Regions from separate parts of the Mesobacillus sp. QJM3NY_10 genome, predicted to be linked through region 2. Evidence: predicted binding sites of a transcription regulator. Region 2 holds the regulator's gene; each other region holds the start of a gene.
The links. Region 2 encodes Rex, which represses fermentation and respiration genes when NADH is low (regulators of the CRP and FNR family bind a similar motif). Its sites were predicted from a motif close to TTGTGAAATATTTCACAA; they were not measured.
Positions count from the first base shown of each region.

Region 1: the regulator Rex is predicted to act here: its motif matches at 8,237-8,254, upstream of AC0VX7_RS06090 (TIGR04190 family B12-binding domain/radical SAM domain protein).
Region 3: the regulator Rex is predicted to act here: its motif matches at 3,493-3,510, upstream of AC0VX7_RS22875 (AtpZ/AtpI family protein).

Region 1 is NZ_CM149675.1:1,198,620-1,209,268, forward strand. Features, by position in the region: gene AC0VX7_RS06045 (cation diffusion facilitator family transporter) at 1-169, shown strand, start outside; gene AC0VX7_RS06050 (ArsR/SmtB family transcription factor) at 233-523, opposite strand; gene AC0VX7_RS06055 (DUF3939 domain-containing protein) at 607-1,269, opposite strand; gene AC0VX7_RS06060 (sensor domain-containing protein) at 1,694-4,051, shown strand; guanidine-I (ykkC/yxkD leader) riboswitch at 4,098-4,197, shown strand; gene sugE (quaternary ammonium compound efflux SMR transporter SugE) at 4,509-4,832, shown strand; gene AC0VX7_RS06070 (PadR family transcriptional regulator) at 4,953-5,300, shown strand; gene AC0VX7_RS06075 (HAAS signaling domain-containing protein) at 5,281-5,922, shown strand; gene AC0VX7_RS06080 (DUF4153 domain-containing protein) at 6,022-7,497, shown strand; gene AC0VX7_RS06085 (hypothetical protein) at 7,614-7,967, shown strand; gene AC0VX7_RS06090 (TIGR04190 family B12-binding domain/radical SAM domain protein) at 8,371-10,167, shown strand; gene AC0VX7_RS06095 (cation diffusion facilitator family transporter) at 10,334-10,649, shown strand, end outside.
Region 2 is NZ_CM149675.1:254,345-264,993, forward strand. Features, by position in the region: gene AC0VX7_RS01405 (ABC-F family ATP-binding cassette domain-containing protein) at 1-709, opposite strand, end outside; gene moaC (cyclic pyranopterin monophosphate synthase MoaC) at 888-1,382, shown strand; gene AC0VX7_RS01415 (redox-sensing transcriptional repressor Rex) at 1,411-2,076, shown strand; gene AC0VX7_RS01420 (YdiK family protein) at 2,100-2,300, opposite strand; gene AC0VX7_RS01425 (CPBP family intramembrane glutamic endopeptidase) at 2,304-3,035, opposite strand; gene groES (co-chaperone GroES) at 3,417-3,701, shown strand; gene groL (chaperonin GroEL) at 3,759-5,384, shown strand; partial or broken gene AC0VX7_RS01440 (DUF3231 family protein) at 5,753-6,733, shown strand; gene AC0VX7_RS01445 (hydrogenase maturation nickel metallochaperone HypA/HybF) at 7,200-7,568, shown strand; gene hypB (hydrogenase nickel incorporation protein HypB) at 7,558-8,217, shown strand; gene hypF (carbamoyltransferase HypF) at 8,178-10,481, shown strand; gene AC0VX7_RS01460 (HypC/HybG/HupF family hydrogenase formation chaperone) at 10,507-10,649, shown strand, end outside.
Region 3 is NZ_CM149675.1:4,574,028-4,584,676, forward strand. Features, by position in the region: gene atpA (F0F1 ATP synthase subunit alpha) at 1-373, opposite strand, end outside; gene AC0VX7_RS22850 (F0F1 ATP synthase subunit delta) at 398-934, opposite strand; gene AC0VX7_RS22855 (F0F1 ATP synthase subunit B) at 931-1,449, opposite strand; gene atpE (F0F1 ATP synthase subunit C) at 1,709-1,921, opposite strand; gene atpB (F0F1 ATP synthase subunit A) at 1,993-2,703, opposite strand; gene AC0VX7_RS22870 (ATP synthase subunit I) at 2,727-3,098, opposite strand; gene AC0VX7_RS22875 (AtpZ/AtpI family protein) at 3,105-3,326, opposite strand; gene AC0VX7_RS22880 (S8 family serine peptidase) at 3,725-6,004, opposite strand; gene upp (uracil phosphoribosyltransferase) at 6,234-6,863, opposite strand; gene AC0VX7_RS22890 (serine hydroxymethyltransferase) at 7,043-8,284, opposite strand; gene AC0VX7_RS22895 (TIGR01440 family protein) at 8,459-9,031, opposite strand; gene rpiB (ribose 5-phosphate isomerase B) at 9,080-9,520, opposite strand; gene AC0VX7_RS22905 (methyl-accepting chemotaxis protein) at 9,876-10,649, opposite strand, start outside.

The DNA of each region.
Region 1 (10,649 bases), 940 kb from region 2:
TGTCTTAATGCTTAGTGGGCATATTGCCGTCGAAGGGGAAGGAGCACATGATCGCGTACTCCACAAAGCACAAAGGCTTTTGCACGACCGCTTTGGAATTGATCATAGTACCCTTCAGGTAGAAGGGGAAGAGCATGGGTGCCCATGTGCGCACGGACCTTGCAATTGATTATTGCGTGTGTCGGATTATTGTGTAAAAAAACATGCCAGCCAATATTGATGGACAATCTCATCAATGATGGCTGGCATGTTCTATGCTTTGCTTTAACAGGTCAATGACGTGTTCGTCGTCATGCGTATAAAATAGAGATGTACCCTCTCTCCTGAATTTGACGAGCCTGAGGTTTTTTAGAAAACGCAATTGGTGTGAAACGGTTGATTGCAGTAATGAAAGTTTTTCAGCTATTTCATTGACCGAATGTTCCCCCTGGAACAAAAGATGGAGGATCCTGAGCCGTGTCGGGTCTGAAAGTGCCTTGAAAGTCTGTGAAACGATGAATAAAGTTTCCTCATCAAGCTCCATTACAGGAGAATTATTTTTCTTTTCTTCCAAGTTAATCGCCTCCTGCTCCTATTATAACTGTATCTTTTCTTTTACACAGTTATTCAATTTCCTGTGCTGTTCTTCTTTGGTTTTTTATGGGTAACGAGACCATCGTAATTGGTGATATAAAGCTCAATCTCTGGTTGGGTGTCCAGGCAATGGGCCTTCAAAAGCTGATAATAGTTCACCCTGTTTAATGGATCATAAGGCAGCATTGGATATTCCTTATTCTCCCTAACATAGAGGTCTACTGCTTTCTGGACTTTATCTATCGTTAGTGCGAGATCTTTCTCGTCTTCATCGAAAATATCATATGTTTCCTTTGACATGTAAAAATTTCGGGATGGAAGGCCTTTAAGGATTGGGGCAAGTTGCTCAACATCAATGCTGTTATCTTCCTTAACGAGAATTGTGCGGTAGACGCCTTTTGGAAGCTGTTCCGAATAAATACGTACTGCTTTTTTTATCTCTTCAACACTGGTCTCAATGATTGGCCAAACCTTTGGTGTATGGTTTGGTATTTCTGTCGTCCTGTGAGTGAAAAGAAAATATAGGGCAAAGCCTCCAACGGAACCTAAAACAGTTACATATGGGATTAAATCAAACACGAGGTCAATCAGATAACCGATAATTGGCCAGACTGCTGCAGCTGCGACTCTTAAGCAGGGTTTTCGCGGAAAAGTATTTTTGATATTTCTTCTGTCATTCTCCTTATCCTTATCCATACTATTCCCCTCCTTTCTAGGGCAGGAAGTACCCTTATTTCACAATAATCCAATAACATATGTGGCGTTATATATTTGTAAAGCCTTATAAGCGGATTTGGGTTAAAAAATCTGTGGTTTTGCCGATATAAAAGAAAGAGTCTGTGCTTTTGTGATATTTTGAAAATGGTTTACCATGGTGATTGAAGCAGGAACCGGGGAGGGTTTAGAGAAAATAAATGAATTGCTTCTCCTTATATTATATAAAATTTACCGTTAGATTGGTAATGGATCGTTTTGAAAATTGTGAAAATGATACTCAAAACAGTTCAATTAATGTTGAATATTGTATAATATTTAGAAAGCTTCAGTTTTATTCCCGGAAATTGTCATACATAGACCGCTAGTCTGAAATCAAATAAACCAGACAGAAACGAGGGGCAGGATGAATATTCCCCATATGTACATATTCGACTTTAATAATATAGCTCTGACTGTCGTTTTTTTAATCATTTCGTCAATAATGGCGGTTGAATTCAGCAGGCAAATCAAAAAGGCTATTGATAGAAAAAAACGTAAAATGGTCCTTTATTCACTTCTTTTGGCTCTTACATTTATGCTGACCCATCTGTTTGTTATTATTTCCGCAGGCGTCCCATTTTCGACGAGCAATTTTTATTTATTTTTTCTGTTATTCTTTGGTATCTGCGGAGTTGGGTCCTATGCGGCTTTGAGCCTGGCACAAAGGGACATTGCGAACACATCGCAGTATATATTCACCAGCCTATTAATCGCAGCTAGTATCATGATGGCAGAGTATACTGCATTTTATATAATCTTCAGGGAAGCAATCGAGATTCAGCCAATATTATCGGTGATGGTATTTTTGATGATATTGGTTACATCCTTCACGCTGATCAGATTTTTAATGCAGATTACAAATGAGGATATTTATGAGTTTGTCAAAAATTATAAATATACGGGAAGTGTCCTTGGGGGCATGGCAATGGGAGGCATTCCATATATCGTCTTGACTTCAATGATGGAGATTACGGATGGAAGCGGCGTGCATTCTTTCCTGGCACCGTTCATTTATATGGCCGCCGCAAACTTATTATTCATGCTCGTTCCTGACCTGTTTGGCGAAAAGCTCATCATGAAGAATGTCCAATCCCATTTATCCTTGTTCAGCCATAACCCTGATTCTGTGTTCAGGGTCGATTTGCAAGGATATATTTTAAGTGTCAATAAAGAGGCAGTTGAACTGACAGGTTACATGCCTAATGAATTAGCTGGACTGCATTTCATTGATCTGATTGGCGGTAGCGAGGAAGAAAAGAAAATCAGGAAATATTTCATGAAAGTCCTTAGCGGCGAGACGAAATTGATTGAAACCACCCTTAAAAGGGCTGATTCGACTTATGCGGACGTGAGGATCACAGCAGTCAGGATTATTGTCAAAAATAAAACAGTTGGTGTCTTTGGGATAGTCAGGGACATAACAGAACAGCAAAAAGCAGACAAGATGATTGAGTATCTGGCATATCATGATGAACTTACTAATTTGCCTAATAGACGGAACTTAGAGAAAGTAATGGCTTCACAATTTATAAAGGATGAAGCATTTTCGTTAATTTATCTTGATTTTGACCGGTTTAAAAGAATCAATGATACCTTCGGGCATTCGTTTGGTGATAAAATCTTGATGCAAATCGGCAAGAAGCTTTCAGAAGTTGTGCCAGAGGAATGTCTTGTGGCAAGAATTGGCGGTGATGAATTCGCGATTCTTGTTACTGAAGGAAATCAGCCAGACAAGATTGCCAATGAGATTGTACGAGAATTCCAGTCACCGCTTTTTGCGGAGGGCATGGAATTCCTGATCACGGCAAGTATTGGAATCTCGAAGTATCCTGAAGATACAAATAACCTTGAATTATTGCTGAAATACGCTGACATGGCGATGTATAAGGCAAAAGAAAACGGTGCAAACCACTATCAGTTTTTTGACCAGAGTATGGTGGATCAGAACGTGAATAAGTTTGAGCTTGAGAATGATTTGCGGAACGCTATAAATAGTAAATCTCTCACCGTCTTCTACCAGCCTAAATACAATGCAACAACTAATGAAATAACAGGGGCTGAAGCATTGGCTAGATGGAAGCATCCTCGCCATGGAATGATTCCTCCTGGTGTATTCATCCCGATTGCCGAGGAGGCGAACTTAATCGTACCCCTCGAGAGATTAATCATCAGGCAGGTGTTCAGTCAGCTTGTCACATGGAAAGATCGGGGGTTCGAGGTTCCTCGTACTTCAATCAATATCTCGATTATCCATTTCTACCAGGAGGATTTCGTAAAGTTCATGCAGCATACTCTTAAGGAGTATGATCTTTATGGTGAGTTGATTGAAATCGAAGTGACTGAGAGCATCATGATCAAGAAGGAAGACAGTATCAACTCACAGCTCCAGGCATTAAGGGAAATTGGAATTGAAGTCAGCATTGATGACTTTGGAACGGGATACAGTTCTTTGAGCTATTTAAGTAAACTATCAGTCGATCGGTTGAAAATTGACCAAAGCTTCATTTCACACTCCCAGGAAAACCGCGAAATCATATCAACGATTGTCTCAATGGCAACGAACCTGAAGTTAAAGGTCATTGCCGAGGGTGTTGAAACGGCATCGCAGATTGACCTGTTGAAATCACTTGGCTGTCAAGAAGTCCAGGGGTATTTCTACTCGCCTCCTTTGCCATCAAATGAATATGAAACAATGATGAACAAGCAGCCCCAGGAGACCTGATTGGCATTTTTGACTGAAGAAGTAGATTATGTTATTATTCCTTTTATAAAAAGTCCTCTAGGGTTCCGCGGCGTTTATGCTGGACTGGTCCGAGAGAGGGCGCACAGGGATGCCTGTGTACACGGAGGGACAAAAACCCGGGAGATATCCATGATATCTCCCGGGTTTTTTTAGTCCTGCTCCAGTTCATGTCTAGGCTGACCAAGGCGCTTGAGCTTTTTTCGTTTTTTAAGAAATATAAACTTTTACACTTAGATTAGTGTCTAGCTCCAGCGCCTAGCCCCTCGAGTCGCTTCAGTCCTGCCAATGAAGTCAAAGAACGACTTCACTGTCATGCCCTCTGAGGCACACGATGTGCTAGACCCGCCAGCCACAGGACGTGGCGCTTTGAGGCGGGCAGCACTTGTCGGGGCTGAGCAAGGCGCTTGCGCTTTTCTTATGAAAGGAGTTAAGAATTATGGCTTGGTTTTATTTAGTTATTGCCGGTATATTTGAAGTCGTGTGGGCCATAGGCCTGAAGTATACAGAAGGATTCACCAAAGCTGTACCTTCGTTGATTACGCTGGTAGGCATGGCAATAAGCTTTTATTTTTTGTCTATGGCAGTTAAAACTTTGCCAATTGGTACCGCATATGCAATCTGGACAGGAATAGGAGCAGCAGGCGCAGTCATTCTCGGGATTGTCCTGTTTGGAGAGCCGCGCAATCTTTTAAGGCTGATGTTCGTAGGCTTTATTTTGGTCGGCATCATTGGACTGAAAGCAACATCCGGAAGCAATTAGTCATATTTAAAAAGCAGACTTGCAAATGATTGCAGTCTGCTTTTGATTTTCTATTTGCAAAATTACCCAAGTTATATTATGATGCGGATATATACCTTTTAATACTAGGTAGGTGATAGGATGTTTAATCGTGAACTTTTAAAAGGTAGCACATCCCTTGTGCTTCTCCAGCTGTTGAATGAACGGGATATGTATGGATACGAGCTTGTGAAAGAACTTGATAAGCGAAGTGACCATAGTCTTCAGGTAAAAGAAGGAACCTTGTATCCAGCACTGCATAAACTTGAAAAGCAGGAATACATTGAATTTTACTGGCAGGAGCAGGAAAAAGGCCCGGCCAGGAAATATTATCGGATCACTGAAGAAGGAAGAGAAGTCCTCATAGAGAAGACAGAAGAGTGGCAGCAATTCGTCAATGTTATGAACAAAGTGATCAGGAGACCGAAAAATGATCCAGTTAAAGACTGACTTCCTCACCGAGCTTGGCAGGCATTTAGGGAAGCATCCAGACAAAGAGCAGATTTTGGCTGAATACGACAGCCATATCACAGAAATGCTGGGCGAATTTAACGGTAAACAAAGAGATGAAGCGGATATCAGCTCGGAACTTTATTCAAGATTGGGGACTCCAGAAGAAATTGCGGATAGCTGGCGTGAAGAACTATCAACGACACCAATGAAAACTCAATGGGTTTTCATTTTGGCCAACCTGATTTTCTTCGTTGGCGGTACCATCCTGACTCTGGTACATAATCTTTTCGATTTCCCTTTCATTGACATGGCGTGGAAAAGCCTCACCTCGATACCTGCTGTGATCATTTTGCTTTATCTCTTCTTTTGGGCACTGCTTGGATATGAGATAGGCAAAGGCTTTGGCCATAAAGGGAGAAGATTGATGAAAAAGACTTTTATCCTGTCCATACTGCCGAACATCATTCTTATGAATCTGACTTTGTTCAAGCTAATACCGCATGACTGGTTCCAGCCGCTGCTGAGCCCGATATTCATTATTATTTGTATTCTTTTTACGGCGCTATTGTATCCGATTTGCTGGATTGGATATAGATGGGGGAAAAAGGCTTCCATCTAATTTTTTTGGTCTAGTACATAGAAATTCTATGTATATAGAATTGCAGGGTGTTTTTTTGAATATATACCTAGTTATTCTAGGTGGAGGGAGAGAGTGAAAATGGAAGAGAAAATGGAATTTAAACTAAAAAAAGGAGACTGGATATTTTTCCTGGTCTGTCTTGCTTTAGGAATTTTGGCGGAAAGGTCATTTTTGCATGGCATAATTGGATTGTCGTATCCTGTTTTTATTACTTGCTTTTATGGAGTATTTTTCTGGAGGTATCGTTCATTCTCCTTTACGAATAAAAAGCTTGGATTACTCTTGATTGCTTCAATATGGCTGCTCGCAACAAGTTTTTTCCTGAATTCGAATATGGTTTTATATATGCTGAACATCCTGGTGATTCCAGTGATGGTACTTATTCAACTTGTACTTGTCACCTACCCGATGGAGAACCAGTGGCATAGATGGCCGTTTGTCCAAAAGCTCTTTACAACAGTAGGAGCTGCGATTGCATATGTGTTCAGGTTCATTATGTATGCTCCAAAATTGGCTGTCAGGGGAATTGAAGAAAGAAAGAGTGCAACGATTCGAAAAGTGTTAATAGGTGTGGCTATTTCATTGCCGCTCTTGTTTGTCATCGTCAACCTGCTTGTCTCTGCTGACCAGCAGTTTGGAAACCTCCTAGGTACTATACCGCGCTGGCTTTTGGGATTGAAAATAGAAGAAGAGGTTTTGCGTACAATCGCAATCATCATTTATACATTGGTGATCTTTGGAATACTGCAGGTGCTAAGGACCAGGCAGTCTCTGCCTCCTGAACTGCAGACGCAAAATGAAAAGATGGCGTGGGATAGTGTCATCAGTCTGACAGTGCTGACTTTATTGAATGTCGTTTACCTGCTATTTGTGGTTGTCCAATTCCAATATTTTTTCAGTGAAACATTGAAAGAAGGATATACGTATGCTGAATTTGCGCGCAGAGGATTCTTTGAACTGCTTTTTGTCACTTTGCTGAATTTACTGATCATCTCAACAATTGTTACCTATGTTGAAAAAACGGCTAAATTTTTGACGCTGGTTATTCGCGGCCTTCTGTCACTACTCGTTTTTTTCAGCGGAGTCATGCTATATTCAGCTTTTATACGTCTGTTCATGTATGAAGAGGCGTACGGATTTACCTTTGCCAGGGTGCTGGCCCATTCATTCATGATTTTCCTGCTGGTGATTTTATGCTATTCATTAATAAGGATATGGATGGATCGGCTATCGCTTGTACGCTTCTACATTATATCCGCAATCATTTTCTATACTTTGGTCAACACAATCCAGCTTGACCGATTTGTCGTCGAACGCAATTTGGAGCGTTACTCAGAATCCGGAAAAATAGATATTTACTATCTGAATTCGTTGTCCTATGAAGGAGTGGAGGGGCTGATGGAGCTTTATGAAATTAATCCGGACCACCCAGGTCTCTCAGACTTGTTGCTGCAAAGAAAGCAAGATCTGCAGTATTCAGAAGAAAGCTGGAACTCCATAAATATGTCCAGAAGAAACGCTGAAAAAGCGTTGAGCGACCTAGAGCTGAAGTAAGATGAAATGTGGCAAAAATGCAAACAAATAACCTTTTTGTTACCAGTTTTGTAACATATCGATGTGGTTAATGATGATAAAATAACCTTAAGCCAAATAAAGGGGAGCCATGCAAAATGGAAGGGTTATCTGAAATCATTAATCTCTTAAAAGGTATCGAGAGTTCAATTGACTCATTGAATAAAAGAACTGAACACATAGAAAAAAGACTCGACCGTCTTGAGAAAGTCGATAGTATTGAACATCGGGTAACATCTAACCAGATCGACATTACAGATATTAAAGACGCACTTGAAAGAATGGAAGAAGCGCAGAGTGCAAAAATCGAAAACATGTTAAAGGAATTGCTAAGCAAAGCAGAGTTAAAAAACAATACAGAATTCAGCACGATCCACAAACGGCTTGATTCACATTTGCTAAAATTGGGCAGAGTCGAGGAAGAAATCCTGATGGTCCAGCAGGAAAAATAGTTTATTGGGAGATTGCTATTTAGCAGTCTTTTTTTTTACGAGATAAGAAAGTATAAATTTCCACTTCGAGAATTGTCCAGCTTCAGCGCCTAGCCCCTCGAGTCGCTTCGGTCCGCCCAATGAAGTCAAAGAACGACTTCACTGGTCGGCCCTCCAGCGCTTGTCGGGGCTGACCAAGGCGCTTGCGCTTTTCTTATCCCTATCCACAAAACTTTCATAAACTCGCAATCCCTTTATTCAACAGGGTCTGACGCTCTCTAGAATCGGATTTGTTCAGTTGTTCACAAAATATTACACTTTGCGGGACTAAGACGAAGGATCCGGGAGTTATCATTAAGGTGTAATCATACATTGCCTTTATTAGGCAGATTAATAGAGTATATTTTACTTCGAGGTGAGTATTTTGAGATACGATTTAGTTCTTCTCCATGCGCCAAGTGTATACGATTTCCGAAAAAATGCGCTGTTGGCTGGCCCAATCAGTGACGTTGTTCCATCCTCTCCAGTATTCGAAATGTATCCTATTGGCCTGACGAGCATTGCGGAATATTTAGAACGCCAAGGCTTGCGCGTTAAAATCATCAACATCGCGAATCGAATGCTGATGGATGAAAATTTTGATGTCGAAAAGAAATTGAAAAAGATCAAGACACGGGCTTTTGGTATTGACCTTCACTGGCTCCCTCACGCTCATGGAAGTATTGAACTGGCGAAAATTGTGAAAAACCTTCATCCTGAAACTCCTATGGTTTTTGGCGGTTTATCAGCAACTTATTACCATAAAGAGCTAATAGAATATCCATTCATTGACTTTGTCATGCGGGGCGATTCAACCGAAAAATTGATGCTCCTTTTAATCAACCATTTGAAAAATGGAACCCATCATCTAGGCGGGATCCCAAACCTTACTTGGAAGGACGGAGACACTCCAGTATACAACCCGTTAAGCCATGTTCCTGACAGCCTGGATGAATTTGATATTCCCGGCTATCGATATACAATCAAGTCGGTCTTCAAATATAAAAACTTCCTGGATCCACTGCCATACAACGGCTGGCTTCAATACCCTAATACGGCGATCCTCACGGCAAAGGGTTGTACCCAGGGATGCTTGATATGCGGTGGCTCGAAACAATCGTACAAGGATAACTGCAACCGTAAAGTCCTGGCTAAACGCTCGCCTGCGAAACTAGTTGAAGACATTCTTTTCATCCAGCGCTTCAGCAGGGCACCAATTTTCATTCTTCATGATATACGCCAGGCGGGTAAGGATTATGTCGATGAATTTTTTGAGAGGCTCAGCAAGATTAATCTTAAGAATGAGTTGGTATTTGAATTATTCCAGTATGCAAACGAAGAGTTTTTTGCGAAAATCGAGAAGGTTGTACCGAAATACAGCGTTGAATTGACCTTGGAAACACATGATGAGAAAATTCGCCGTTATAACGGCAAATTCAACTGCACGAATGCAAAAGTGATTGAAACGCTGCAATCTGCATTGAAGCATAGCTGCAAGAAGATTGATATATTTTTCATGGTTGGCATACCGCATCAGGATTATCAAAGCGCCCTTGATAATGTCGATTTTTGTGAGGAGATTCACAATGCGTGCGGTGGGGATAAACGACTATCCTATTTTGTCGCTCCGCTTGCACCGTTCCTGGATCCGGCTAGCCCGGCATTTGAAGATCCTGAAAAATATGGCTATAAGAAATTCTGCCATACAATTGAAGATCATAGAAAAGCAATCACCCAGCCATCATGGAAATACATGCTCAGCTTTGAAACAGATTATATGACCAGGGATGAAATTGTCAGGTCAACCTATGAATCTGCCAGAAGCCTTAATGCTTTTAAACTGAAGTATGACCTTGTAGACAATAAGACACATGATGAGGTGAATGAGAAAATCACCAAGTCACTTGAATATATAGAAAAAATCGATGAAATCGTTGCTCTTCCTGAACAGGAAAAAAACCAGCAACTGGCATTGCTCAGCAAGGAAATGGAAGAAGTGAACAAATACAGTATTTGCGGGAAGCATGAATTGAAATGGGAAGTGAAGAAGCATTATGCTAACGTCTTCTCGCTGACGGCAATCGGAATCGAGCTGTTGGTAGAGGACATCTTGATCAACGCAAAACAGAAATGGAATGCCTATAACAAAAGAGTTGGAGAAGCCTCTAAAAGCAGGACGTAAATTTTAGTAATGAGCCCATCAGGAGATATTCCTAATGGGCTTTTTTAGCTATGCCTTACTCTAATTAATACCAGCTAAATTCAAATAGATGTTTAAAGAAGACAGAAATGTGAAAAATGTAAAGGACATATAACCGATAGAAGAAAATAGCAAAGCGGGTGGAGAAATGTCATCAATGATTGATTTTTTAAAAAGAGGAAATAAATCTTCAGGGATTGCAGCGCTAGGGAATACCTTCCTTGCAATCATCAAAGGGGTAGCTGCTGGTATCAGCGGAAGCGGTACGATGCTCGCGACAACACTTCATTCGGTTGCGGATGCATTGAATCAGTTTTTTGTTTTCATCGGCAGTGCTATTTCGGAAAAAGAAGCAACCAAACGCTTCCCGACTGGATTTGGAAGGGTTGTAAACCTGTTCGTGCTCGTGGCGGTCATCATCATTTCGATCATGGCATACGAAACAGTCATCAAAGGGTGGGAGC
Region 2 (10,649 bases):
AGATTTCGTATACCTGGTTCACGACCTTATCCAGGAAGTAACGGTCGTGTGAAACAATCAGGATAGCGCCGTCATAACCCTGTAAATACTGCTCAAGCCAGGATAGCGTATCGATGTCAAGGTGGTTCGTCGGTTCATCGAGAATCAAAATATCCGGGCGAGTCAATAATAGCTTCGCCAATGCGAGTCTAGTTTTCTGTCCCCCGCTTAAAGTGGATATTTTTGTGGAATAATCAAAAGAATGGAAGTTCAGGCCGTGAAGGACAGAACGGATATCGGCTTCATATTGGTAGCCGCCTTTTTCCTTGAACTGCACCTGAAGAAGGTCATACTCTTTCATGACTCTTTCGTATTCAGTCTCATTTGACAGAATGGCGGGATCCGACATCTTTTCTTCCAGCCGGCGCAAGTCTTTTTCCATGCTGTGCAGATGGTCAAAAACGGCTAGCATTTCATCCCAGATGCTTTTCTCGGATTCAAGCCCGGTATTTTGCGCGAGATAGCCGATCATCGTCCCTTTTGGGCGAATGATCTCGCCGCCGTCATGAGATTCGTACCCGGCGAGGATTTTCAGCAGGGTCGATTTTCCTGCCCCGTTCCGGCCGACAAGCGCTACTCGGTCATTGGTCTGTATTTCAAACTTTATATTCGATAAAATAAGATCAGCAGCAAAATATTTTGATAGCTGATTCACCTGTAATAAAATCATTATTTTCACCTCTATTGCCTTAGAGATAGTGTAACCCAATAATATAGGCACGGCAATATGTGCGAACTGCTATAGGTGGTAAGGTGTAAAAAATTCCCTGTGTATTGTGAACACTGAAACAAAGTTCACACACAAGTTTTATAAAATAGTGTATTATTTGGTAGAAAGGAGCTTTAACATGGCAGAATTTACGCATTTTAATGAAGAGGGAAGAGCGAAGATGGTCGATGTCAGTGAAAAGCCGGAGACGGTCCGTACGGCAGTCGCCCATTCAAGCATAACCGTGAACGAAGATATATATAGTAGAATCACTGAAAATAAGATGAAAAAAGGGGATGTACTGGCTGTCGCGCAGGTAGCAGGCATCATGGCGGCAAAAAAGACATCCGAAATCATCCCGATGTGCCACCCAATTCCTTTGACAGGCATTGACCTTTCGTTCGATTGGGAGCAAAATGGTAATGACTATATTTTAAATATCGCCGCAGCTGTAAAAACAAAAGGGAATACAGGTGTGGAAATGGAAGCGTTAACAGCAGCTTCAGCATGTGCGCTGACTGTTTATGATATGTGCAAGGCCGTTGATAAGGGCATGGTGATTGGCAAGACATATCTGGTCGAAAAAACCGGCGGTAAAAACGGTGATTTCAAGAGAGAAGAAAAGTTGAGATAGAAATAACGGACAGGGTGGAGGATGGAGAATGACGAATGATGCTATGAAGATTCCGCAGGCAACCGCAAAACGTTTGCCACTGTATTACCGGTTCTTATTGAACTTGCATTCTTCAGGGAAGCAAAGGGTGTCATCCGCGGAATTAAGTGAAGCGGTAAAGGTGGATTCAGCAACAATCCGAAGAGATTTTTCCTACTTTGGGGCTTTAGGTAAAAAGGGATATGGCTATAATGTGAATTACCTGCTAACCTTTTTCCGTAAGACATTGGACCAGGATGAGCTGACGAAAGTTGCCCTGATCGGTGTCGGAAACCTGGGAACAGCATTAATGAACTACAATTTTTCAAAGAATAATAATACGAAAATCAAGATAGCTTTCGATGTTGACGCAGGAAAGGTCGGCACGAAAATCGGCGAAGTCTCAATATATCACATGGATGATCTTGACAAGGTTGTCGTCGAGGAAGGGATCCAGGTAGCTATCCTGACGGTTCCTTCAGCCGTAGCACAGCCGATCACAGACCGATTGGTACAGGCGAATATCAAGGGAATCCTGAACTTCACGCCGGCGAGGCTGAATGTGCCGCCGTCGATCAGGATCCATCACATTGATTTGGCGGTTGAGCTGCAGTCATTGATTTATTTCTTAAAACATTATCCAACAGATACTGAAACAACTGAATCAGTCGAATAAAAAATAGCTCCTTCATGAAGGAGCTATTTTTTCTGTACATTCTTCAGTTTGAAATGGAACATAATCATCCTGATGCCGGACCCGAAGTCGAACGTGGCAAGAGCTACAAGCAAATAGCTAAAGAATCCCCAGCCTGTCTCGTTTACATTCTGGATGGCGAAATAGGTGAATAAGCTGCCTAACAAGATGTAGACAATGCCTGAAAATAAAGGCGATTGCTTCATAACTTAAAATCCCCCAATAAAGCTTTGTATTTTCTCTGCTTCTTTTATCATTCTCTCAATGTCTTCCCTAAATACGGATTGAAGCAGGACAACCATTGTATTCATTGTAACGTGGGCAATGATTGGCACGATGATCCGCTTTGTTTTTACATAAAGGAAGGCAAAGGTGAAGCCCATCGCTGAGTATAGGATCACGTGCTCCGGCTCCATATGGGCAAGCGCAAAAATGACAGAGCTGATTAGTGCGGAAAAGAAGAAATTCATTTTCTTATGCAGGCTGCCGAAAATGATTTTACGGAAGACGATTTCTTCTAATATAGGGCCGATAATCGAGCTAACCAAAATGATAACTGGGAACATTTCAATCAATTTAATGATTTCCTGTGTATTCTCCGAGCCCATTTCAATACCAATCATGTTTTCGATGCTAGCCGCGATTGATTGGGCGAACAGAGCAAGGAATACACCTGCGAATGCCCAGGCAGCAGAGCTTGCAGGTGATGAAGCATCACGCAGGTCAGTCTCTGTTCTGCGTTCTTTCCTTAGAAGCAGAAGCACAATCACAAGTGTGAGAGAAAAGCTGATCACGAGCCAGTATGGAATCGAGAGTGTCTCCATTTCCTTAAGGCTTTTTCCCATTGCAGCTCCGATAAAGGCAACAATCGGAATGCCGATCAGGCTTGAAAGCTGCATGACAATATAGGCAATAATGACGTACCAGTATTCCTTTTTCAATATGATAATCTCCTTCTATTCGGATCGGTCTATGTGTATGCCATAAAAGCTATTATAAGAATGCTATCTATCCATTTTACTAGTAATCATCAGGAAAGTTCAAATATCAGGGTGTCTTATGAATGTTTTGGTCAAAATTCCTTTGAACAGGCATACTCTTTAAGGTGGCCTTTTTTGGCCAGGCTGCCTGCAAAACCGCGAAATATAGTACTTGCTGTCGAAGGGAGAGAAGTTAGATTCATCTGCTAACTTTTATAAAAAAAGTTAGGCTTCACGCTTGCAAAAAAAATAGAGATTCATTATTATATAAATTGTGTTAGCACTCTATTGAGGAGAGTGCTAATAAAAAATTCTACATATAATTTGAGGAGGTTGTTTCACTTGATCAAGCCACTAGGAGATCGCATTATTATCGAGCTTGTTGAGTCTGAAGAAAAAACTGCAAGCGGTATCGTTTTACCCGACACAGCGAAAGAAAAACCTCAAGAAGGTAAAGTCGTAGCTGTTGGAACTGGCCGTGTTCTAGAGAACGGCGAGCGCGTTGCTCTTGAAGTTGCAGTCGGAGACCGCATTATCTTCTCAAAATACGCAGGCACAGAAGTAAAGTATCAGGCAACTGAGTACCTGATCCTACGTGAAAACGACATTCTAGCAGTAGTGCAATAATCACTGCGATTATAGACAGAACGTTATAAATTTAAATTCTGAGGAGGTCTTTCTACAATGGCTAAAGAAATTAAGTTCAGTGAAGAAGCACGCCGCGCGATGCTTCGCGGGGTTGATTCTCTTGCAAACGCAGTAAAAGTAACTCTTGGACCAAAGGGACGCAACGTGGTTCTTGAGAAGAAATTCGGTTCACCTCTTATCACTAACGATGGTGTAACAATCGCGAAAGAAATCGAACTTGAAGATGCATTCGAAAACATGGGTGCTAAGCTTGTTGCTGAAGTAGCAAGCAAGACGAACGACGTTGCTGGTGACGGTACGACTACAGCAACAGTTCTTGCTCAAGCGATGATCCGTGAAGGTCTTAAGAACGTAACCGCCGGCGCTAACCCAATGGGCATCCGCAAAGGTATGGAAAAGGCTGTTGTTACAGCTGTTGAAGAGCTGAAGGCTATTTCAAAGCCAATCGAAGGAAAAGCTTCTATCGCACAAGTTGCGGCGATCTCTGCTGCTGACGAAGAAGTTGGCCAATTGATTGCAGAAGCAATGGAGCGCGTTGGCAACGACGGCGTTATCACAATCGAAGAATCTAAAGGCTTCACTACAGAATTGGATGTTGTTGAAGGTATGCAGTTCGACCGCGGATATGCATCTCCTTACATGGTAACGGATTCTGACAAAATGGAAGCTGTTCTTGAAAATCCATATATCTTGATCACTGACAAGAAGATCGGCAACATCCAGGAAATCCTTCCTGTCCTTGAGCAAGTTGTACAGCAAGGCAAGCCATTATTGATCGTTGCTGAAGATGTTGAAGGTGAAGCACTTGCTACATTAGTAGTCAACAAGCTTCGCGGAACATTCAACGCAGTAGCTGTTAAGGCTCCTGGCTTTGGTGACCGCCGTAAGGCTATGCTTGAAGACATCGCTGCATTGACTGGCGGTGAAGTGATCACTGAAGAACTTGGCCGTGAACTTAAGTCTGCTACAATCACTTCTTTGGGACGCGCTTCTAAAGTTGTTGTTACAAAAGAAAACACAACAGTCGTTGAAGGTGCTGGAGACAGCGCTCAAATCGAAAGCCGCGTAAACCAAATCCGCGTTCAAATGGAAGAAACAACTTCTGAATTTGACCGTGAAAAATTACAAGAGCGTCTTGCTAAACTAGCTGGCGGTGTTGCAGTCATCAAGGTTGGTGCTGCTACTGAAACTGAATTAAAAGAACGCAAGCTTCGCATTGAAGATGCCCTTAACTCAACTCGCGCTGCAGTTGAAGAAGGAATCGTATCAGGCGGTGGCGTAGCGCTTCTTAACGTATACAACAAAGTGGCTGGAATCCAGGCTGAAGGCGACGAAGCTACTGGCGTAAACATCGTTCTTCGCGCAATGGAAGAACCAGTTCGTCAAATCGCTCACAACGCTGGCCTTGAAGGTTCAGTCATCGTTGAGCGCCTGAAGCGCGAAGAAGTCGGCACAGGCTTCAACGCTGCAACTGGCGAGTGGGTAAACATGATCGAATCCGGTATCGTGGACCCAACTAAAGTGACTCGTTATGCACTTCAAAACGCAGCATCCGTATCTGCAATGTTCTTGACTACTGAAGCAGTAGTTGCTGACATTCCAGAAGAAGGCGGCGGCATGCCTGACATGAGCGGCATGGGCGGCATGGGCGGCATGATGTAATGACCGCTAAAACCCCTGATAAATAAGGGTTTTAAAGTGATTTGCTAACAAAATGATAACATCAGGTATATAAAAGAGGCTTCTCATTAGTTGATTAAACTTTTGAGAAGCCTTTTCTTTTGCTTACTATTAAAAGGTGATGCAATATACATTATCAATTTTGGACACTCTCGACTTTTAAAATAAATATAATACACCTCCTCCCAATAGAGTGAACCCTATTGGGGAATGCTACACTCAAACGAAGCATTTTGTGGCATAAAAGGGGTATTTAATTTCTTTTTCTTTATTGAAAATGAATAAGTTTCTGTCGAGTAAAGAAAATAGAAAGGATAATTTTATAATGTGTTTTTTAAGGAGAGACAAAAATGACTTCTATAAAAAAATTAACGCCTTCAGAAATTACAAGTTTGTGGAACTCATATTTAACCAACACAATGGCTTTTTGGGTTACTAAATATTTTATTGCGAAGACGCAAGATGAAGAGTTACGTACCATTCTTGAATATGCGGAAGAAATTGCGAAGATTGAAGTTGCTAAGTCAAAGGAATTTTTGGAAGAGGCAGGCCAACCACTTCCACAAAAGTTTGATGAAAATGATGTAGATTTACATGCTCCAGCTATTTGTACGGATAATTTCACAGCTCTTATTAAATACCAATTAGCTCAAGCTGCTCAAATAGTTTATTCATTGTCTTTAAGTACCTCAACCCGTAAAGACATCCGTGCATTTTATCAGGAATGTATGAAAAATTCGATGGAGCTGTACAATCGTTTATCTGATTTCATCATAAAAAAAGGACTTCACCATCCTGAAGTACATATTCCCACTCCTGATCACGCAGAAAAAGTCAGTCACCAACGTTTTTTGGCTGGCTGGTTTGGTGAACGCCGTCCTATCAATTCTGCTGAGATCACTCAGCTCGTTTTTAATTTTAAAGCTACGGAATTACATAAAACATTTATGAAAAGTTTTGCTCTGGCTACACCCTCAAAACAACTAAAGAAACATTTTGAGCGTGGAGTAGATATTCTTCAAAAACATTTAGAGATTTTTCAGTCAATACTTACTTAAAACGATTTACCGAAACTGCCTACTTGGGAGAGTGAGATCGTGGATGTTAAGGTATCTCCATTTACAGATCGATTAATGTTATACAAAATGATGCTACTAACAGCAGAGGCTTCAGGTAGATATGGAATGTCCCTATCCTCAGTCCAAAGAAGAGATTTGGGTGTACATTATGCTCGATTAATGGCAGAAGTATTAAAATATGGTGAAGACAGTGTAAATCTTATGATAGAGCATGATTTTATGGACCAATTCCCTTTGGCTAAAGAAAAATAAGTGAATTTTCAGAAATAATAATCGAACCACGGAAATAGCAAATGAACTCAATCGCGAGTGATTGCTACGACTGCAATATTACTTGAAGAAGCCCCTAAGTTTGAATAACTAAGATTTTTTCTTGTTCTGATATCATACAGCTTTCTGTCCATTGGACGGCTTGGCTGTAACAGTTTACAGATTGATAACAGAGGAAGTTTATCAGAGAGGTAAAAGAAGTTTCTCATTAGTTGTTCAACTTTTGGGAGGCTTCTTTTTTATTTCTTGAGCTTATAGAAAATATTTTATCCTCAATATGATGAGGCGGCTCCATAATTTTTTCGAGTGGACGATCTCAATACAGAAACTCCCTAACAATGTTGTATGGGGAGTTATTTTTGTTCCAGCCACCATCCAAAGGCTCACAGTTCTTTTCCATAAAGACAGGCATAAAATGTTAAGAAGCATGTTGTGGAAGGTGATCAAAATGCATGAGATGTCACTTATGAAAGAAATCATGGAAATAGTTTCAGAGGATGCTGCTGCAAGAGGTTTTAAAAAAGTGAGCAAGATTGATGTCATTGTTGGTGATTTATCGAATGTCCTGCCTGATGCATTGGAGCTGGCGTTTATGTTTTTTCAAAGGCAGGAAGGCAGTTTGATTAGTGAAGATAGTAAGCTGCACATTATCCGGGAAGAAGCAAAAGCGCGTTGTCAATCTTGTAAATGTGAATTTTGCCCTGACTATAGGATTGCGCTTTGCCCAGAGTGCGAAATTCCTGGCAGCCTGCTTGTGAGCGGTGAAACTTTCAGGGTTGAATCCTATGAAGGAAGTGAGGACTACGATGAAAATTAAACTCGAAGCAGATGTGCTGAAGGATAACAACTTAGCTGCTAACTATAATAGAGAAGCATTTAACAGAAATAAAACGCTTGTCATTAATATCATGAGTTCGCCAGGTGCAGGAAAAACAACTCTTCTGGAAGAAACGATAAAAGCATTGCGCAATGATTTTACAGTGGCGGTGATTGAAGGGGACTTGGCTACAGACCGTGATGCGGAACGATTGCGTTTTTTAGGGATAAAAGCCATTCAGATTAATACAGTGGGAGGCTGTCATCTTGACGCAAGGATGATCGCCAAGGTTTTGCCGGAATTTGAGTTAGAAGATATTGATATTCTCTTTATTGAAAACATTGGAAACCTTGTATGTCCGTCAGGCTATGATTTAGGACAAGAATATAAAGTCGTTGTATTAAGTGTTCCTGAAGGCAATGATAAAATCCCAAAATATCCAGTGATGTTCAGACGCACTGATCTTACGATTATCAACAAGGTTGATCTCCTTCCATATGTCTCATTCAATGTGGAGGAAGCGAAACAAGATTTGGAATTTATTAATCCTGCGGCACAGCTAAAGGTCTTGTCAGCCAAGACAGGTGAGGGTCTTGAGGACTGGGTCAATTGGATAAAGGAATCGTATATTCAATGTACAAAGCATTAAGCATCATAGTGACAGGAAGAGTGCAGGGAGTCGGTTTCCGTCCATTCTTATACTCGCTTGCCAAGAAGTTTCACTTAACTGGAACTGTCCAGAACAATCTTGATCATGTCATTCTGATTATAGAAGGAAAAGAACACCATCTAGCAAAAGCTCTAGAAGAACTAAAATGTTCGCCGCCACAGCTGTCAAAAATTAGCCAAATAACTGTAAATGATATTCCCCCTGTCTATTTTAAAGAATTCACTATACTTCCAAGCAAGAAAATAAAAGCTCAGTCCTTACCCTGGGTATCAGCGGATGCTGCCATTTGCGATTATTGCCTGGAAGAAATGAATGATCCATCCTACCGGAGATATAAGTACCCATTCATAAACTGCACGCAATGCGGACCGCGCTACACGATCATTCAGGCCCTGCCGTATGACCGTCCCAATACAACGATGAGTGAATTTGTGATGTGTGATCAGTGTCATGAAGAGTATGAAAACCCGCTGAATCGGCGGCATCACGCTCAGCCAATATGTTGCACTGCTTGTGGGCCTGTCATTAGTCTATATCATCAAAGCGGAGAATTAGCGGCACAGGACGAGCAAGCGCTACTTGATGCAGGTGAACTCATCAGTGGCGGCCATATAGTTGGAATAAAAGGAATCGGCGGTTATCATCTGGCATGTGATGCTCTTCAAGAGAGGGCAATCGAAGAGGTAAGAGCAAGAAAGAATCGTCCTCGTCGGCCACTGGCCCTTATGGCAAGAGACCTGGATGTTGTGAAAAAGCATTGTTATCTTTCAAAAGAAGAAGAGGAAATGCTCACGAGTCCAGTCATGCCGATTGTGGTGCTGCAGAAAAGAAAGGAATGCACCCTTCCGGAAATGCTGTCACCAGGTTTAACGACAATTGGAGTCATGCTGCCCTATACTCCATTGCATCATCGGCTATTTGAAACTAGCAGGCTGGAGTGTATGGTCATGACTAGTGCGAACCCTTCAGGACTTCCGATCCCATACAAAGAAGAATCCGTACAAGCTCACTTATATGATTATCTATTAACTCATAATCGTGATATTCATCTTCCAATTGATGATTCTGTCGTCCAGTTTAGCGATGGGGAAATGCTATATCAGAGGAGGGCTAGGGGTTTTGTGCCAGATCCTTTTCATACGGAATCAGCAGTGGACGGAATCATTGCTTTAGGGGGAAATCAAAAAAATACGTTTGCCATTGGGAAGCAAAAGGAGATTGTGATCAGTGCACATATAGGTGATCTCGACAACGAAGAGATGGTTCATTTTCTTAAAAACCAGCTTCATCACTATCTAACATGGCTGGATACAGAAGTAAAACATATAGCCATTGATAAGCATCCTCTGTACGCGTCAGCGGCACTGGCAAAAGAATATGAATGTAACGTCATACCCATTCAGCATCACCATGCACATCTTGTCTCCTGTATGGAGGATAACGGGATAGTGGAACCATGTATCGGTATTATCCTGGATGGAACAGGTTATGGCGATGACGGGAACATCTGGGGGTTTGAGTTTTTATACGGCAATGCCCATTCCTTTGAACGTCTTGGCCATCTGGAATATACCCCGCTTCCAGGCGGGGAAAAGGCTGTGAAGGAAACATGGAGAAATGCGGTTGGGATGCTGCATCATTATTGGCAAGACGAGGGGATCGAAATGGCTATGAAACTATTCCCTGACAAAGTCAATGAGATCAACATCCTAAAGAGGATGATCACGAATCAAATTCATACGCCTAAGGCTGGTACTTGCGGAAGAGTATTTGATGCGGTCAGTGCAATTTTAGGGATTTGCTTATCTTCCACATATGAAGGAGAAGCGGCAATCAGATTATCGGATTATATGACAAACGAAACGGAACATTCGGCTGAAATTTATCCATACCATCTAAAAACAAACCAGGAAAATCAACTTCAACTAGACCTTTCTCCGATGCTCTCTCAAATCATCCAGGATAAATTCAACGATGTTAGTACGGCCAAAATCATTCACACTTTTCATTCAACCATTGTTTCCTGCTGTGTGGAGATGATTGCAAGATTAGTAAAAATGAATCCACACATGAACAGGACCGTCATGCTGTCAGGAGGCACGTTCCAAAATATTTATTTGCAGAAAGAGATAAAAGCAAAGCTCCAGAATAAAGGGTTTGTGGTTAAGACACATAAAAGTATCCCCTGTCATGATGGCGGCTTATCATTAGGACAAATGATTATCGCTTCTCATTCTATTTAACATAAACGTAAGGTGGTGTATAAATTTGTGTTTAGGCGTACCTGCAAAGGTTATCGAGATTGAGGAGCAAACAGCTCTAGTGGATGTTATGGGTTCGAGGATGTATGTCGGCATCATATTTGTTCCGGAGGTAAAGGAAGGCGACTATGTATTGCTCCATGCCGGACA
Region 3 (10,649 bases), 460 kb from region 2:
TAGTTGTATTGATTGGACCCATGCCATCTACTGGCTGTCCAAGAGGGTTTACGACGCGGCCGATAAGCTGTTCCCCTACAGGAACCTCCATGATGCGGCCCGTACGGCGTACCTCGTCGCCTTCGCGGATGTCCGTGAAAGGTCCAAGAATGATGATACCGACGTTATTTTCTTCCAGGTTTTGTGCCATACCCATAACGCCATTTGAAAATTCAACAAGTTCTCCAGCCATGACATTGTCGAGGCCATGAGCACGGGCGATACCGTCACCAACATTGATAACTGTACCCACATCACTCACTTGAATTTCCGACTGATAATTTTCGATTTGCGATTTTATCAGCGCACTGATTTCTTCAGCTTTGATGCTCATGAGTTTCACCCCTATCTACGAATCTTAGCCTAGCAATTTACGTTCTAAGCGGTCTAGCTTGCCGCGCAAGCTGCCGTCAAAAATGCGGTTTCCAATGCGAAGCTTTACGCCTCCAAGCAAATTGGAATCTACAATGTTTTCAATATGAAGTGACTGTTTGCCAACCTGCGGCGCGAACGAAGCTGAAAGTGCTTCAGCCTGCTCAGCCGAGAGCGGCTGGACACTATAAACTTTTGCTTCAGCCACGCCTTTTGCATCATTTGCAAGGGCGATGAACTGATCAGCAACGTCTGCGATCTGGTCTTCGCGGTGGCGGTCAACCAAAATCATCAGAGTATTAAGGACATATGTGCTTACTGAACCGAAAGCTGTCTTTAAAACCTCTTTCTTCTTCTCGTTCGGAAGCTTTGGAGACTTTAAAAATGCAGTCAATTCCGGATTGTTCACAACAACTTCTTTTACAGTGCGAAGCTCTTCCTCAACCTGCGGGAGAGCCTGCTTTTCAGAAGCGAGTTGAAAAAGTGCCAGGGCATAGCGTTTTGCTACTGTCGAGTTGCTCATCGGGCATTACCCGCCTCTTGAATGTATTCATTGATGAGCTTTTCCTGGTCAGCCGCAGAGATTTCCTTCTCGATTACTTTAGAAGCAATCAATACAGAAAGTGAAGCCACTTGTTCGCGGATTGCCGCAACAGCCTGCTCCTTCTGCTGTTCAATTTCAAGCTTCGCAGATTCTTTGATTCTGTCAGATTCAGTGCGTGCCAATGCAATGATTTCATCACGCTGTACATCGCCCTGTTTCTTTGCGTTTTCAATTAGGCCCTGTGCTTCTGTGCGTGCTTGCTTAAGCATGTCACGCTGTTCTTCCAAAAGTTTCTGTGCTTCAGCACGGCTTTTTTCAGCCGCTCCGATTTCGCCAGCAATATGCTCTTCACGTTCCTTCATGATGCCCATCAATGGACCCCAAGCGAACTTCTTAAGCAATGCTAACAAAACAAGGAACATAAAAAGCTGGAACAAGATATCGCCTGTGTTAAGGCCGGCTGCCGCTCCCAATACAAAATTCATTGTTAACACCCTCGATTCACTCCCTTCAAGAGTTGTACCATGATTAAAAAGGTCCAACATGCGTCATCTCGCTAAAAGCCTACGGCTAGAAACCGACGCATAAGGCTGCCCGTTAGAAATCCCAGGCTTGCCCGATTTTATTTCAAACGATTGCTTGCATTCAAATTCAGGTATGCTCTCGCCGGATTGAACCGGCAGAAAGCCTACATAGTAGAATGGCGAAGGTTCGCGCGGAATGATCTTCGCCATCTTAAATTCTTATAATGAATTAACCACCAATAACCATGAACGCGATAACTACAGCGATGATAGGAATCGCTTCAACCAATGCAACCCCGATGAACATTGTAGTTTGAAGCATACCACGAGCTTCTGGCTGACGAGCGATACCTTCTACTGTACGTGATACGATCAAACCGTTACCAATACCTGCACCAAGTGCTGCCAAACCGATTGCGATTGCTGCTGCTAAAAGACCCATTATAAAGTTCCTCCTTTAATGTATGAAAAAATGTTTTTTTGAGTTTTGTCCATTAAATGAACAGGTATATATTAATGGTCATGGCTCACTTTATGAGAGAGATAAACCATCGTTAACATTGTGAAGATAAATGCCTGGATTGCTCCGACGAAAACGGAGAAACCTTGCCATACAAGCATCGGAAGTGCTGCGGCCAAGTGTCCGCCTACTCCGGTTGCGAGGCTGGCTGCAAGCAGACCCAACAGGATCTCACCTGCGTAAATGTTACCGTAAAGACGAAGACCAAGTGTGAGCGTGTTCGCGAACTCTTCAATAATCTTGATCGGGAACATGAACCAAAATGGTTTAAAAAATTCTTTGCCGTATTCGGCAGTCCCTTTAAGCTTGACACCATAATAATGGGAAAGTCCTACTACCATGACTGCTAGAGTCAAAGTAATGACCGGGTCAGCTGTCGGTGATTTCCACCATAGGACGTTGTCGTAAACGACCGCGAAAGGCAGTCCCAGCATGTTTGAAACAAACACATACATCAGCAATGTGATCCCGAGGACGTGGAACCTTCCTCCATCCTTCCAGTCCATCGTACTGTTGATGATTCCTTTGACGAAATCCATAATCCATTCCATGAAGTTCTGAATCCCGGTCGGTTTCATCGCCAGTTTACGAGTGGAAAGAACTGCAATGATGAATACAAGAGCGCTCGCTATTGTGATCATCAGCAAATTTGCTAAGTTAAAAGTAAGCCCAAATAAATCTAATAATGGAGCTTCATGATGCATCAATTATTCACCTCTCTTCCCCGCTATTTACGTGATTGAAAAGACTGGACAAAAAAATCTATCATAATGACAATGTAAGCTGTCATTAATCCCAAAACCGTAAATACAAGGTCAATGCGATCGGGGTATTCCATTGCAACGATCACAGCAAGCGCTCCGGTAGCAAGCCTCGACAACGAGCCGAGCGAGCGCACCTTCTTCCCCTGTACAACCGAATCACCGAAGTTGTTCATTTTCCTCGCAAGCAGCCATAAATTAAAAAGGCTCAGGCTTGTACCAAAGATCAACCCGGCAAAAACAGATTGATAGCTTGTAAAGCCGTACCCGAGTACGTATAAAGACAACAGGGTGAATATGTATTTGCGCTGGCGGATAAACAAGTCCTGAATTTCCATAGATGGCTAGTCTCCCGAAAAGAAGTGTTGGATGAGGCGGAGCATGGCATAAACACCTGCCGCCAATCCGATCAGCAATCCGAATATTAAGAAAAGTGGCTCTGTACCAAGACTCTGGTCCAGCCATCTTCCGGAAAAAATGCCAATTAAAATGGAGCCTACCAATTGAGATAGTATAGCGGACATGAGTGCCATCGCTTGAAAAGGGTGGCGGTTGTTTCGGCGCATAAAAAACGCATCCTCACTTTTGAGAATGGGAGCTTCAGGGGGTGAAAAATCATTTTCCGAAAAAACAATATTTTCACAAAAAAAGCTTGCATATCAACATTGAAAACCTTATCATTTTATGCCCTTTGTAAGCATACAATAGGCTATTGTCAATGTCAATCCATAGCGGTGAAAAAATTCACAAAGTTTTCACTTAAAATATATACCAATAACCCTATGCTAGTATTATATTATAAAAGCTTATTTTTGCCTGAATTTTCTCAGTGTTTTTTTCCATTAATGCCGTTTTTGAAGTGTGACACGGATACTGCGAGAAAACAAATAGTTTAATGAAAATAATATAGGGCCGGAAAGGAATTACCTTTCTCCGGCCCTTGTATTATTTATAAACCACTGCTTCAATCGTGCTCTCCAGACCTTATATTTTTACCTATAAAAATCATCGCGTCTATCGTGCTCTCTCGCCCTTTTTTCTTTGCGAATACTTTGGCAAGGTAAAGTCCTTCTTCCGGCAATTTTTCCAGAGGTATTTCCTTTCCTACCATTCCCTTTTCCAGCTTTCTTCCCCAATCAAGGAATCCGACGAAGCGGTATTGATCTGGATCAAAAAGCGCGATGCCAAATTCGTCTGCTCCTCCCGGCAAATAGACTTCATAGCGATAAGCCTTACCGTTATCTGCCGGCGCGAAGTCGAAGCCCATCACCCGCGGGTAATCCGGTTCTTCCAGAACATACAAGTATGGAATCCTTATCTTGTTTTTCCCATCATCCATAACGAGGCTGCCATCATGGATTTTATCTTTTAACAAATCCGGAGTGGCTTTCATCGCTAGCTCCAAGTTTTTCGCTTCATTCGGTTTCAGCGAAAAGCTCATTGGAAGCTCCCATTCTATTCCCTGTTCTTTTTTTGGAATAGAAAATGAATAAGTTTTAGTGGCTGAACTTGTATTTTTGACTGAAAGCTTCGCACTATGACGATGCATATTATCGGCAAGCTGGAATTTACCGAATTGAAGCGACCCTGGAATGACCAGGCTCTCCGTATTGATCGCTGCCTCCAGCTGGATTCTTCCTGCTCCCTGCTCGAATGTCCGGTACCTAATGCCGTCACGGTCGCTAATATCCTTGGCCGTGTTCATGATTGCCGCCTTGATTTCAGCCGGGGTCCAATCGGGATGGGCCTGCTTGATCAGGGCTGCCGCTCCTGCAATATGGGGCGCTGCCATACTCGTTCCCTGCAGCGGGAGGTAGCCTCCTGGAATTGTACTGTTGATCGCAACGCCGGGAGCGACGATGTCCGGCTTGATTTCCCATGTGACAGTCACCGGCCCGCGGGAGCTGAAGTCAGCAAGTATATCTCTTTCTTCTATTAAATTCATGCGGATCAGCATCGAGTTTTTATTGAGATGTTTTTTTAGCGCCAATCCTGCTTCTTTACTGATCGCGGCCACTGGGATTGGCAGATTCTCTTCGAGGTTTCCAAAGAATGTTCCCTTTGTGTTGTTATAGATGATCACCCCGATTGCGCCAGCTTGAAGTGCATTCTTCGCTTTTTCGGTAAAAGTAAGCTTACCCCGTTCTACTAACACGAGCTTATCCCTTACACTCTTCACCTCCTCTTTCGTGCCCAGTCCTGCAAATACAAGGTTTTCACTTTGGGTAATGTTCCAATTGTCCGAACCCTGTAAAAGTTCTAGCCGTATTTCTTTAGATAGTCCTGGGGCGTTGAGATACGGCACCTGCATTGGAGGTGTTGACGCACCTACTGAAATGGCTTTTGAAGCCGTACCCGGTGAGCCCACAGTCCAGCGATTAGGACCCGAATTCCCGGATGAAGTTACGGCGACGATTCCTTCATCGACCGCCTTATTGAGCGCCAAGCTGATGGGGAGGTCCGGACCATTAACATCATTTCCGAGCGAAAGATTCAGGATATCCACCTTATCCTTTATCGCTTCATCAATAGCAGCTATGACCTGTTCTGTCGTTCCGCTGCCACCTGGACCCAGCGCCCGGTAGGCAATTATTTTCGCATCGGGAGCCATCCCTCGCATTCTTCCATTCGCTGCGATGACGCCCGCCACATGCGTTCCGTGCAGGGTGCTTCTAAAGCCGGCACCCTTCGTTTCCATCGGATCATCATCGCCATCAACCAGGTCATGGCCCCCGGAAAAACTTCTCCGCAAGTCAGGATGCTCATAATCGATCCCTGTGTCGATTACGCCGATCGTCACACCCTTCCCCGTTAGACGATTGCCTTTTTCATCAAGAAGCCCGCGGACTGCCTCCGTTCCAATCAATTCGAAATTATCGATAAAGCTTTCGCTTGGCTTGTATCGGTTTGGCAGGTGGGCTGAGTTCTCAACCTTGTACGTATTTACTTCGGATAAAAATTGGATGTCATTGGATTTTTCAAGCTGTTGAAGCTCGCAGATAGGTCCCTTAACGGAATATCCATTGACCGCATGCGTGAAGATGCGGCGGAGCTTTGTGTTTTTTAGGTTTTTTAGCTGATTTTTGATTTGCTGTTCTTCCACCGGCTGCTCCATCAGCACGATCGCAACTTTTTCAGTCTGGGGATCTTCTTGAGGAATCGGCGGGAGCTCCCGTTTTTGCGGTTCGAATGCAGTGAGGATTGCTATTGATAGAAGAATTAAGAAAAAATTACGCTTTTTCATGAAAAATAGCCCCTCCCTTTTAACTTAGCGTCTCATTTAAGGGAGTTTTGTATTCAGATTACATTTATTCCGCGAAAACGCTGTGCAATTCCGCGAAAAAAGTGTTGAATTCCGCGAAAAAGTTCCATAATTCCGCGAAATCAACCCTTAATTCCGCGAACTAGAATAATTCTAATCCCATAACGAAAAAAAGCACCTCTATTTAAAGAGGTGCATCAGTAAAATCTCCTTATTTTGTCCCGAATAAACGATCTCCTGCGTCTCCCAGTCCAGGTACGATGTATCCGTGGTCATTCAGCTTTTCATCTAGTGCAGCAATGTAAATGTCTACATCAGGGTGCGCTTCTTTTACCGTTTCTACCCCTTCAGGAGCGGCAATCAAACACATGAATTTGATATGCTTTGCGCCGCGCTTTTTAAGAGAGTTGATCGCTTCTACTGCAGATCCGCCTGTCGCAAGCATTGGATCGACGACGATGAAATCGCGCTCTTCGACGTCACTTGGAAGTTTTACATAGTATTCAACCGGCATTAATGTTTCTGGATCGCGGTAAAGTCCGATATGGCCCACTTTCGCTGCCGGGATCAACTTCAGGATGCCGTCAACCATTCCGATTCCTGCACGAAGAATCGGGATGATGCCGAGCTTCTTGCCTGAAAGAACTTTTGATTTTGTCTTTTCGACTGGTGTTTCAATTTCAATTTCCTCAAGCGGCATGTCACGCGTGATTTCGAACGCCATCAGCGTTGCAACTTCATCTACAAGCTCGCGGAATTCCTTTGTGCCTGTGCTTTTTTCGCGGATATAAGTAAGTTTATGCTGGATCAATGGATGGTCAAATACGTATACTTTTGCCATGTGTATCGCTCCTTTTAAAGGTAAATGAGTTGTGAACACCTGTCTGTTATATGTAAGATCTGTTGAATCACACTTCGTATAATTTTACAGAAAAACCTCTGTACAAGCAACCGCTACAGTGTAATGATTTTTCCCGGAAAAAGCGGCCCTCATTCATGGAGGGCCGCCGGGTAAAAATCTTATCTCTCTGGATATAGTTCAAACTTGCTTGTCAAATCTTCGACGCGTTTGCTTGCTTCTTCCAGCTTCGCCTCGTCTTCGTGATTTTTCAATGTGAAGGCAATGATTGAAGCGATTTCGTCCATTTCTTCATGCCCGAAACCGCGGCTTGTGACTGCGGCTGTACCGATGCGGACTCCGCTTGTTACAAATGGGCTTTCCGGATCGAATGGAATCGTATTCTTATTGACAGTGATGCCGATATCATCAAGAACCTTTTCTGCTACTTTTCCAGTCAGGCCAAGTGAACGCAAGTCTACCAATAACAAATGGTTGTCTGTTCCGCCGGATACAAGGTCGATTCCTTCCTTCTTCAAGCCTTCAGCAAGGCGGTTGGCATTCGAAATGATATTCTGCGCGTATTCTTTAAAAGAATCCTGAAGCGCTTCGCCGAATGCTACTGCTTTCGCAGCGATCACGTGCATAAGCGGGCCACCCTGAATTCCAGGGAAGATTGATTTATCGATTTTCTTCGCGAATTCTTCTTTGCAGAGAATCATTCCGCCGCGCGGGCCGCGAAGAGTTTTATGAGTCGTCGTTGTAACAAAGTCAGCGTATGGCACCGGATTCTGATGGAGGCCAGCTGCGACAAGACCAGCGATATGCGCCATATCGACCATCAAATAAGCGCCCACTTCATCAGCGATTTCACGGAAACGCTTGAAGTCAATCGCTCTTGGGTAAGCACTTGCACCGGCAACGATCAGCTTCGGCTTGTGCTCACGAGCTTTTTCTAGAACAACATCATAGTTGATTGTATGTGTAACTTCATCGACACCGTACTCGACGAAATTATACTGGATGCCGCTGAAGTTTACCGGGCTACCGTGCGTCAAGTGCCCACCGTGGGAAAGATTCATCCCAAGCACAGTGTCTCCCTGCTCAAGAATCGTGAAATAAACAGCCATATTGGCTTGTGCGCCCGAGTGCGGCTGAACATTCACGTGCTCTGCTCCGAAGATTTCCTTCGCGCGATCGCGGGCAATATTTTCAGCAACATCGACATATTCGCATCCGCCATAGTAGCGGCGGCCTGGATAGCCCTCTGCATACTTATTTGTAAGTACAGACCCCTGCGCTTCCATTACGGCTTCACTGACAAAGTTCTCTGATGCGATCAATTCGATTTTCGTGCGCTGACGCTTCAATTCATCCTGCATTGCAGCGTATAGCTGGCTGTCCTGCTGTGACAAGTGCTTCACTTAAGTTCCCCCTCTTATATGTATTCCCTTGTTCATTTATTAGAAAATTCATTCTTATTTTAGCCGATATTATAATGAAAGAAAAGGAGGAAGGTAAAAGTAGATCTGAATATCAGGCCTGCAGTTTCCTTCAATACCTTTCCCCTGTCAGTAAAACCTAGTTTCCCAACTCTATCAGCAAGACTCGTTTTCCTTCGTTTGCTCGTAAACTGCACGAGCGCCGCCGATCAGCTTCGGCCTCGTCTTCGCCAGAGTAACATGCGCATGGCCAATGCTCTTTTGCTGAACACGTACAGGCACAGCGACATGCTTCATTTGCATGCCAATCAGCGTGTCACCAATATCAATGCCGGCGTCAGCCTTGATGAATTCTACAACCACCGCGTCATCAAGATTTTTGTACGCGTAAGCTGCCATCGCGCCGCCCGCCTTCCTCACCGGTATCACGGTCACTTCATCCAGCTGCTTATGTTCAGCCGTTTCCCGCTCGACGACAATCGCCCGGTTCAAATGCTCGCAACACTGGAACGCCAGCTGGATACCCGTTTTACCCTGCAGTTCACGGAGCTGCCCGAATACCATTTCCGCAACCTCGTCTGTACCAGCCGTGCCAATCCGCTGGCCGATGATTTCACTCGTGCTGCAGCCGACGACCAGCACCTGGCCTTTTTTCAGTTGGACTTGCTCATTAAATTCAGTAAGGATGGAGTTCAATTCTGCTTCCCATTGTTCAATAGACAGTGTCAGCGCCTCCCTAAGATTAATGTTTGGAAAATATGCTGGAAGTCCTCCAGCCTATCTGTTTTCATAGTCCTTTATTTTACCGACGCGGTTTTCGTGGCGACCGCCTTCGAATTCCGTAGATAGCCATGTTGCTGCGATTTCACGCGCTAAACCTGGTCCGATGACACGTTCGCCCATTGCCAGTACATTGGTGTCATTGTGCTGGCGTGTCGCCTTTGCGCTGAATACGTCATGCACAAGCGCGCATCTGATTCCTTTTACCTTGTTAGCCGCAATACTCATGCCAATGCCTGTTCCGCAAATCAGGATCCCTTTATCGAACTCACCGTTCGCCACTTTCTCAGCAACCGGAAGCGCATAGTCCGGATAATCAACAGATGTACCGCATTCGCATCCGAAATCTTCGTACTGGATATTCATTTCGTCCATCAAACTCTTAATTTCTTCGCGGATATTCACTCCGCCATGGTCTGAAGCAATAGCAACTTTCATTGTAAAATCCTCCTATGTAATCCCGGCTCGCGGGGCGATCAAATCTATCGTTATTTTCTCATATTCGATGAGATTTATAAAGAAAACGGGTCAGTTTGCATGGAAGAGATGAAATCGCTTTAATAAAAAGTGACAAGACAACCCGAAAATGCCTCAAATCCAAAAGGATATCGAACACATTTTGATTTATTTCAGCGGATTTTTGAATTTATCGACCACTTTTTCAATTTTATCGACCACATCTCGAATTATATCAGCGGATTTTCAATTTTATCGACCACATTCCCCAATATATCGACCAAGTAACATTTTACACAAAATAAAACCACAGCATCATCCAGCTGTGGTCCAAATTCTATAACGAAAACTTCGTAATCGTACCTTTTAATTTTTCAGCTTGATTCTTCAATTCAACCGCCAGGTCTTCGACATTCGCGATGACTTCTGCCTGCTGTTCAGCTGCTGATGCTACGCTGACCGCTCCGGCGGATGTTTCTTCTGCGATTGCTGCCATTTCCTGCGATTGGGTTGATGTGTGCTGGATCGTTTCCATTTGTGTTTCAACTAAGGCGGCGATGGTATGAATGACGTCTGCCATCTCATGAATCGTTGAGGTCATCGCGTCGATCACCTGGTTCGTTTTCTCGCCTTTTTTCGCTTCTCCGTTCGCCGTTTCAACCTGTCTGCTGATCTGGCCGACAACATTCTGGACTTCAGACTGGATGTTCTGGATCAGTTCAGAAATCCCCTGGACCGCGTCCGCACTCTGGTCAGCAAGCTTCCTGACTTCTTCGGCAACGACAGCAAATCCTTTTCCGTGCTCGCCAGCCCTTGCTGCTTCAATCGATGCATTCAACGCTAGCAAATTCGTCTGTGCTGCGATATCGCCAACAAGCTGGATGATTTGCTCTACTTTTGCTGCGTTTTCTTCCAATCTTTTTACCGTCCCAAGTGATTCACGGTTATCATTTGCAAGTGTCTCGATGCCGGAAATCAGTGAATGGATTGCATTCTTCGATTCCTGCAAGTCTTTCACCATTTCCACTGAAATGGATTCAGATGTCCGCGCTTTTTCCTGCACATCCTCGGCGATTCGGATGACTTCATCGACAGACTCTGCAGTTGTCTG